3 regions of the Pseudogracilibacillus sp. SO10305 genome follow, and region 2 is predicted to be linked to each of the others. Evidence: riboswitches for the same ligand, from Rfam matches in the RefSeq annotation. Region 2 holds a riboswitch; each other region holds the start of a gene.
What was found. A riboswitch is a leader RNA that binds a small molecule or an ion and turns the genes downstream of it on or off. The one in region 2 is predicted to bind S-adenosylmethionine.

Region 1 (3,190 bases), on a different contig from region 2:
TCTACATTTTTTCTATCATAAAGACTTCTGATAATTTCTCCTATGTTCTTTTTGTATTTTCCATAAATAATTTGTCGTCTGTATTTTGGATCAATTACAATACGATACTTACATCTCCACAATGTCTTTTCTTATCCTACACTAGGATTGTCTCCTTCTGTTAAAAATATGGTGGTCGGGAAACTATCTTCATCTTACAAGAGAAAGAGGTATTTTTAATACCACGCTAAAAGCTATTTAGAACCCCCGGCAGAACTAGGGGTTTTCAAATGCACAAAAGCCTATTTGGTAGATAACCCCAAATAGACTTTTTTCACAGGTTCATTATTTTTTTATTGAAAAATAGTTTAATAACCTAATTCTTCTTTTGCAATGTCAACAATATATTTTAACTTTTCCCATTGCTCTTCCTCTGTCAATTTGTTTCCATGATGAGTCGAGGCAAATCCACATTGAGGACTAAGGCAGATTTGTTCTCGTGGAATAAATTGTGCCGCTTCTTCGATACGCGCTTTTATTAATGCTTTATCTTCTAACTCTCCCGTTTTAGAAGTAAATAAACCAAGCACCACTTGCGGACCTCCGTTCGGAATATAATCAAGTGGTTTAAAATCACCTGAGCGATCATCGTCATACTCCAAGAAAAATCCATCTACTTTTTCTTTGGCAAATAACGTAGGTGCAATTAATCCATAGCTACCTTCAAATGCCCAATTCGATCTATAGTTACCACGGCAAAGATGTGTTGTAACATATAAATCTTCTGGTTTACCTTCCAGTACTTCATTCACAACCTTTAATGCAAGTTCAATCAAATACTCTCTTGGATATTTTCCATCATTAAATGGAATGTCTGGTGACGACAGACCGGCAATATAAACATCATCAAACTGAAGGTAACGAACACCCGCATCATAAAATGCTTGTATTGCATCACGATATGTTTGAATAACATCCTCTGCATACTCTTCAATATCCGGATAAATTGTTTCATTACGAATCCCTTGGTTAAATAACTGATTTGGGCTTGGAATGGTTTGCTTAGCAACAGCACGTCCATCCACTATTTTGTTGAATAATTTAAAGTCTTTAATATGTGGATGATCGTGGTTAAATGAGATTTTTCCAATATTACGTACATCATATCTTTCCGTTTCTTCATTTTCATTAAAGATATATCCAGTCTCTGGCACATATCCTTCTACACCGTTTAGATGCTCTAAAAAGTCTGTATGCCAAAATCTACGTCTAAACTCTCCGTCTGTAACTGCTGAAAGTCCAACTTCTATCTGCTTATCGACTATGCGTTTAATCTCTTCTGTTTCAATATCATATAATTGATCTGCTGAAATGCTTCCATCTTGAAAGTCCTTTCTAGCTTGATGAATCGTATCTGTTCGTAGCAAACTTCCTACATGATCTGCCTTGAACGGTGCTCTTGTTAAAGTAATTGACATTTCCTATTCTCCTTTTGTTTGTTTTCGTTATTTGTTCTTCAAGGTTTTTAACATCAAAAAACCCCTTCTCGAATCAAGAAGAGGATACATTTCTGTAGTTTTTCACTCTTCTTATCTTCAAGCATTCTTGCTCTGGAATTGGCACAGTACAAAACAGTCTGTTGCCGAGGCTTCAAAGGGCCAGTCCCTCCACCTCTCTTGATAAGAAAACTATATTATTTAAAATGTTAATATTTAGAATACATTATTTATTTGAAGAAGTCAATTAATTACTTGTTTTTTGTAATTTAGACATATACTTATATATTTTATAAACGCTCTACTTCCTCGTCATTTCTGAAAAGAAATACAAGACCCATAACAAGTATAAAAATATTTACAAGTAATAATCATTTCTATAAAATATTTTTCAATAACGACTCACTTGATTTTGGTAAATTTAACTTCAGACGTTGATTAGCTAAATTAGTTAAAACTCTTTACACAGTTACTAGAACACATTCATCCACCACTTCGCAACGCAATTTTTTCTTCCATAAATGTAAGTAATTGATAATATGCGTTAATATACCAAAACATCCCTTAGTTTTATCGAACTTTGATTTATTTATAGATAGTCTATCTATCTGAACAAAGTAGAATTCATTTTTCATTCTACAAAGTTTAGGCTTCCTTATCCTGTACCTTTCAAATCATTTGCTACCCTATAAACCACAGTACCAAAAGTAATTTTAACAGGGTATAAGGATAGAATTATTGCCATAATCTCGCTAAATGTTTTTATCCCACCAGTTAGGTATAATACATCATTTATTAAGTAACTAGATAATTGAATAAGACTAAATACAATAGCCACTGACACAACCAATGCAAACAGCATTAAAATTACTTGAAATATGGACATTTTTCTTATCCTCTTTAACTCTTTAATACTTCCATCATTCACTAAAAAGAATATGTAAGCAATTGGAAGTAATAATAAGTACCAATTAGAATAACCAAACACTATCCATGAAATTCCCATTCCCAAAAGTATAATCCAACCTAGCGCATTAAAAGTTTTTTTACACATATAAACACTCCTAATTATACCGCGAAACGATCTCTTTATTGAATCATCATCCACTCTTAAGTACATGTTATCATAAGGTTTTAAACATTTAAATAACAAAATTCATCTATGCGCAATGAGAGTAATAGCGTAAGTCCGTAATCAAACAACGTATATAAAACTTAGCGCCTCCTGTTTAGATAAACATATCAATCGAAGGTAAAAAATCCCCTATTAATAAAGGTGATTGGAGTAATGAAGGAGCATAGTCGTTATTTATCCCCGACAAGAACTATGTAATAAAATTAGAAAACATGACGAATGATAGAGTATCAAACTTTTGACTGCTGATGAAGAATTGGCTAAATGTGGAGTATACCAGATGGAAAATGGACAATAGATGATGTAGCTGAATGGTGACATCATAATAAATATACCTGGCATGTGCTTAATAACTTGGAAACAATACAATTGGTACCTAGTAAAATTAATAGTGATTTTAAACAATTGTATTATAACAAATATTATTTATGTAAAATGAACCTTAATAAATGAAGATAAATTTATTAAGGTGTTCAGCTAGAATGACTGTAAGCCAAAACTACAAAAAAGTACCTTTTCAGGTCGCATGTCAAATAACCGTAAAAATATTGATTTTTTAATCAGATTTACGGTTATTTGA
Region 2 (3,190 bases):
ATCGACATGTGTGCCAGTATGCGTACCTAATGTTAACTTCCTTAATTCCCAGCCATTTTTGCCATATGTATGGACTTTTTCAATCGTAACTGCTGGATCTCCAGGATAAACGTCCATTTTTTCGTTCAATGTCACTGTTAAATCAATTACTTTCATACCGCTCCCCCTCTCTTTCAAATGAATTTTATCCGTAGAAAAACTGGACCTATATTAAAATAAGTCCAGTTTCCCTATCCGTTCTACCGCTTCACGTAAACGATTTTCTTCCTCCAATAACCCAATTCGTACATACCCTTCTCCATGTGCCCCAAAAGCAATACCTGGAGCAACAGCAATATTTGCTTCATTCAACAACAAATCCGTAAATGATTCACTCGTATGTCCATTTGGAACCTTTAACCAAGCGAAAAAAGACGCTTTTGGTGCTTCGACTTTCCACCCGATCTTTTTACAAGCTTCGATAAACACATTACGACGATGTTCATATAATGCGACTATGTCTTTCGCCGCCGTTTGCTCCCCTAATAATGCCTTTGCAGCTGCACGTTGAACAGCTGGGAATTGATTAATAAACATATGATCTTGTAATAAATTAATTGCACCGACAATCTCTTTATTTCCTAAAGCAAATCCGACACGCCATCCAGCCATATTGAATGTTTTCGACATCGTATACATTTCCACTCCGACATCTTTCGCCCCTTCTGCTTGTAAAAAACTTACCGGTTTTTTTCCATCAAATCCGATCCCACCATAAGCAAAATCATGCATAACCGCAATATTATTTTTTTTCGCGAATTGAACTGTCTCATTAAAAAATGGCTCATCAGCTATCGCACTCGTCGGATTACTTGGATAATTTAAATACATTAATGTTGCATCTCGTTTAATATCGTCAGCTATTTCATCATAGTTAGGATAATAGTTATTTTCTTCTAATAATGGCATCGTTTCGAACCGTATATCTGCCAGACCAACACCAGATAAATAATCTGGATAACCTGGGTCTGGAAGTAAGAGAACTTCTCCCGAATCCATGATCGCCAATGGTAATTCAACAACTCCCGCTTTCGAACCGAATAAAATGGCAACCTCTGTTTCCGGATCTAGATTTACCCCATATTCACGTTTATAAAATATCGCTATCGCTTCTTTTAATTCCGTCGTACCTCGAAATGGTGCATAGCCATGTGTTTCTGGATCTTCTACTGCATCTTGTAATGCCTTTACGATATGTGGCGGAGTTGGTTTATCAGGATTTCCTCTACCTAAATTAATAACATCTCTCCCTTCACTAACAGCTTGTTGAACATTTCTTGTTAATTGCGAGAAAAAATGTGCTGGCAAATTCTGTAATCGATTCGATAATTTCATATTAATATTCCTCATTTCATTTCTATCATTCTACAATAAGTATAAAGAATATAAATTCGAAAAGAAAGAAATTTTCAGTAATTATTGACAAAGTAAATGAAAGTAGCTATCATTAGATATGTTAGTTTGAATGATATGAAATTTCACAATTATATAAGTCGATAACTTATCAAGAGTGACCGAGGGACAAGGCCCTATGACGTCCGGCAACCCCATTATGGAAGGTGCCAATTCCTTCAGAACGTACAAATTTCTGAAAGATAAGCTGAAAATTAACAGTTCTTCTTTCATATTTGTGAAAGAAGTTTTTTTATGTTTTTGCAAAAGGAGACTAGCAATGATTCAAATTGAAAATTTAACAAAAGTGTATCAAACGAAGGATAGAGATGTCATTGGGGTCGACAATGTATCTTTAACGATTAACGAAGGAGAAATCTTCGGTATTGTCGGATATTCTGGGGCAGGTAAAAGTTCTTTATTACGCTGCATTAACTTACTAGAAAGACCTACAGACGGACGAATATTAGTTGACGGGCTTGATTTAATGTCTTTGGATGCAAACAACTTACGTAAAGCACGTTTAAAAATCGGCATGATTTTCCAACATTTCCATTTAATTAGCCAAAAAACAGTTGCCGAAAACATCTCATTCGCTCTACGGGCAGCAGCCACACCAGCAAAAGATATTGATAAACGTGTCGAAGAACTTTTAAATATGGTAGATTTAGCAGATAAAAAGGATGTCTTCCCTGCACAACTAAGTGGTGGTCAAAAACAACGTGTCGGTATTGCTCGTGCACTGGCGAATGATCCATCTGTATTACTTTGTGACGAAGCTACTTCTGCTCTCGATCCGAATACGACGTCATCCATTTTAAAATTACTAAAAAAAATAAACCGTGAGTTAAATATAACGATCGTATTAATTACTCATGAAATGAATGTCGTGAAAGAAATTTGTGACCGTATGGCGATTATGCAAGATGGATCAGTTGTTGAATCCGGAAACGTATATGACATTTTTTCTACACCGAAAAATGAATTAACGAAAACATTCATTAAAGATGTCGTAAATATCGACGTACCAGAAGAAATGTTACAAAAATGTACTGGACAAATTGTTAAAATTACGTTCCGTGGAGAAGTTGCTGGGGAAAGCGTCATTTCTGATATGATTCAAACATTTGATGTAAAAGGTAATTTCTTACACGGATTAATTGAATATATTCAAGAACGTCCACTTGGAATGTTCGTTATGGAAATGAAAGGTGACAATACTGAAATTGGTAAAGCAATCGATTATATGTCATCACAACTAGTAGATGTGGAGGTGATTCGTGATGCTATTTGATATGGATCGCATCATGGAATTGTTACCCGAAATGACGCAAGCATTTGGAGAAACGATTTATATGATAGGAATTGCCCTACTCGTTGCGCTCATCATCGGATTACCATTAGGGATTATTTTATTCGTCACGGATAAAGGACTATTTCTCGAAAATAAACCGATAAAGTCCGTCCTCGGGTTTGTTGTAAACGTCATTCGTTCCATCCCGTTCATTATTTTAATGGTAGCTATCACACCATTTACAAAGTTAGTCGTCGGTAACTCGATTGGGCCTACTGCTGCAAGTGTCGCTTTATCTGTTGCAGCGATCCCATTCTTTGCACGTATTGTGGAAACATCGCTTCGTGAAATTGATAAGGGAGTAATTGAAGCAGCAATCGCAGTTGGTGCAACACCTTGGATGATTATTAAAGATGTATTAATTCCAGAAGCAAAATCTAGTATTATCCAAGGTATCACATTAAC
Region 3 (3,190 bases), on a different contig from region 2:
TTGTTTCCTCCACCACATGCCGCTAAAACTAAAATTGAAATTAATGCGAATAAAGCTAAAACCTTTCTCATGAAACATTCTCCCCTTTACCTTTTATCAATTTTTTTAGATATAAAATCTCCAATGAATTGGAAAATAAAAACGACAATTACTATAATGATTGAACAGACGAGGACAATTTCAAAAATTCTTCGTTGGAATCCTGCATAATATGCATAACTCCCTAGTCCACCTGCTCCGATCGCTCCAGCCATTGCGGTGTATCCAATTAATGCAATCGCTGTAACGGTAATACCTGAAATAAGTGCTGGCATTGATTCTGGGATTAACACTTTAAAAATGATACGTCTCGTCGTTGATCCCATCGCTTTCGCTGCCTCAATAACACCTTTATTCACTTCCTTTAATGCAATTTCCACTAAACGACCGTAAAATGGTGCCGCTCCTAAAATTAAAGCCGGGAGTGCTGCATTCGGTCCCCGAATCGTTCCAATTAAAAGTCTCGTTAATGGAAACAATAATAAAATTAAAATGATGAATGGGATAGCACGAAAGACGTTAACAAATGTCGCAATGATAAAATTTAATATTTTATTTTCCCATAGACCATCTTTGTCTGTTAAATAAAGTAATAGACCAAGCAATAATCCTAAAATAAAAGTTCCAATAAGTGCGATGATTGTCATGTAAAACGTTTCATATGTAGCTTCAAGCAATTGGCTCGTATCAAGTTTTGAAAAATCAAGTGTCATCGCGAATTACCTCCACTGTTACCGAGGAAGCTTCAACAAAAGCTTCAACTTTCTCTATTTCAGTTTTCTCTCCGATTAATTGAATTGCAAGTGAACCAACCGTACCGTATGTCGTTTTCGTAATTTTACCATGTAAAATATTAACTTGAGTATCGTAGTTTTTCGCAATTTCACTAATAAGAGCATCATTTGTTGCTGTACCTTGGAATCGTAATCGAAGAACTTTTCCTTTTCGTTCTACTTCCTCCAATACTTCATCCAATGTATCATCTTCCCGGCCCTCTTCCACAACCTCTCCAATGAATCGTTGTGTCACCCCATGTTGTGGATTCGTGAAAACGTCATACACATTCCCTTGTTCCACAATTTTCCCATGTTCCATCACTGCAACACGGTGACAAATTTTTCGAATAACGTTCATTTCATGGGTAATTAAAATAATCGTCAAACCGAGTTTCTCGTTAATATCTACGAGTAAATTTAAAATAGAGTTCGTCGTTTCCGGGTCAAGTGCAGATGTCGCTTCATCACACAATAACACTTTCGGATTATTCGCGAGTGCCCTTGCGATTCCGACACGTTGTTTTTGTCCCCCACTAAGTTGGGATGGATACGCTTTTTCTCTACCTTCTAATCCAACTAATTGAATGAGTTCTTTTACTCTTTTTTCTCTTTCTGCTTTTGGCACACCAGCGATTTCGAGAGGGAAGGCAATATTATCTTCCGTCGTTCGTGACCATAATAAATTAAAATGTTGGAAAATCATTCCGATATCTTGTCTTGCTGTACGAAGATTTTTCGCATTTAATTCGGTCATGCTCTCGCCATCAATTGTAATAGTTCCTGCTGTCGGTTCTTCAAGGCGATTTAGTAAGCGAACGAACGTACTTTTTCCAGCCCCACTATATCCAATCACACCGAATATTTCACCAGTTTCGATATCCAATGTTAAATCATCAACTGCCTTGATCGGCCGATTGTCAATCGTGAATGTTTTCTTTAAATTTTTGATCGAAATCAAAATGTGTACCCTCCTTTTCTTTTTATTCCAATAAAAAAATCTCTTTGCTCTAGAGAACAAAAAGATTATATATCTTCACGTTCTCTCATTTCTCAAAGCGGTGTGCTTTGCAGGATTTAGCACCTTTCAATTCAGAATTGAAGGTTGCCGCAACTTCACAGGGCCAGTCCCTCCGTTGCTCTTCATAAGAGTTAATTATATTCAATTGGTTATTATATTGAATCTTATCAGTCCTTGTTATCTTTGTCAACGATAATGCATATTACCTAGAAAATAACTCAGGTTTATACTCAAACACATAATGATATATGTTTGCAACCGAATGAAACGTATAAATTTTCTCCTTTATTTCCCCATCTTTCACAATGAGTAAACACGGTACACTTTCAATTTTATTCTCTTGCATGAATTCTGGAAATAGGGAGCCATTCATCTCTAGAAAAATTTCCTCTTTATGTGTTGTTTCAATTTTTTGTAAAAAACTTCTTGCGACATGACACGTCCCACAAAAGGGGGTATGAATAAAAAGGAAACCATCCTTCGTTAATGGTAATTGTTTGATCTCTTGCATGTTTTCTCACCAATCTTTTAATAAATATATCGGGTTAATTCGAATATGAAATTTGACGAGTTCTGTTGCGAGAATATTGTATGGTGCTGCTTCAACTTCAATATGTTCTTCTGGAATATACATATTTTCAGCATGAGGCAATTCTTCGTTCAACTTTTTTCTAAGTTGTTTCCCTGGACGATCCTCATCAACGAAAATATAAACAAGATGATTGTCTAAATCATACGTTTCAAGCATTTCATCAAATTTTTCAATACTAAATGTTCCGAATGTACATAAAATTTGTACGTCATCACGGCCATCGATAATCGTTTCGAGCCGTTTTTTATCTTGTTTTCCTTCAACAATAATTATTTTCATTTTATCATTGCATCCTTTTCATTGCACCTTTTTAAAACAAAAAGCTATTCACGATGTGTTTTGTCCGCCCATCGTTGAATAGCTTTTCCATTATTCTGCTGAAATTAATGCTTCGTATTCGTCTGCTGAAAGTAACTCGTCTAACTGCTCGTCCTTTGTCGGTTCGATGACGATGAACCATCCTTGGTCATAAGGAGACTCATTTACTGTTTCAGGGTTATCTTGTAGTGCTCCGTTAATTTCCACTACACGACCACTAACCGGTGCATATAATTCCGATACTGTTTTCACAGATTCTACGCTTCCGAATGGTTCGTTCATTTCAATTTCCGTACCAATTTCTGGAAGTTCCGCAAATACGATGTCTCCTAATTCTTCTAAGGCAAATTTAGTAAGCCCGACACGAATATCGCTTCCTTCTTCTCGTGCCCACGTATGTTCTTTTGAATATAATAATTCTGTTGGTAATGACATATTTTTCTCCTC

Region 1: linked by a shared signal. The riboswitch ahead of SPD45_RS07400 (5-methyltetrahydropteroyltriglutamate--homocysteine S-methyltransferase) and the one ahead of SPD45_RS12800 (methionine ABC transporter ATP-binding protein) in region 2 are both predicted to bind S-adenosylmethionine.
Region 3: linked by a shared signal. The riboswitch ahead of SPD45_RS03105 (methionine ABC transporter ATP-binding protein) and the one ahead of SPD45_RS12800 (methionine ABC transporter ATP-binding protein) in region 2 are both predicted to bind S-adenosylmethionine.

Annotation. Positions count from the first base shown of each region.
Region 1 covers NZ_JAXHDE010000007.1:58,867-62,056, forward strand. Annotated here, with positions in the region: partial or broken gene SPD45_RS07395 (transposase) at 1-122, opposite strand, end outside; gene SPD45_RS07400 (5-methyltetrahydropteroyltriglutamate--homocysteine S-methyltransferase) at 348-1,457, opposite strand; SAM riboswitch class I at 1,566-1,665, opposite strand; gene SPD45_RS07405 (disulfide bond formation protein DsbD) at 2,131-2,529, opposite strand; partial or broken gene SPD45_RS14395 (hypothetical protein) at 2,944-3,063, shown strand.
Region 2 covers NZ_JAXHDE010000018.1:52,116-55,305, reverse strand. Annotated here, with positions in the region: gene SPD45_RS12810 (cyclase family protein) at 1-156, opposite strand, end outside; gene SPD45_RS12805 (pyridoxal phosphate-dependent aminotransferase) at 211-1,374, opposite strand; SAM riboswitch class I at 1,538-1,641, shown strand; gene SPD45_RS12800 (methionine ABC transporter ATP-binding protein) at 1,712-2,725, shown strand; gene SPD45_RS12795 (methionine ABC transporter permease) at 2,715-3,190, shown strand, end outside.
Region 3 covers NZ_JAXHDE010000002.1:98,598-101,787, forward strand. Annotated here, with positions in the region: gene SPD45_RS03095 (MetQ/NlpA family ABC transporter substrate-binding protein) at 1-71, opposite strand, end outside; gene SPD45_RS03100 (methionine ABC transporter permease) at 87-752, opposite strand; gene SPD45_RS03105 (methionine ABC transporter ATP-binding protein) at 742-1,773, opposite strand; SAM riboswitch class I at 1,856-1,964, opposite strand; gene SPD45_RS03110 (thioredoxin family protein) at 2,036-2,344, opposite strand; gene SPD45_RS03115 (toprim domain-containing protein) at 2,351-2,704, opposite strand; gene gcvH (glycine cleavage system protein GcvH) at 2,795-3,178, opposite strand.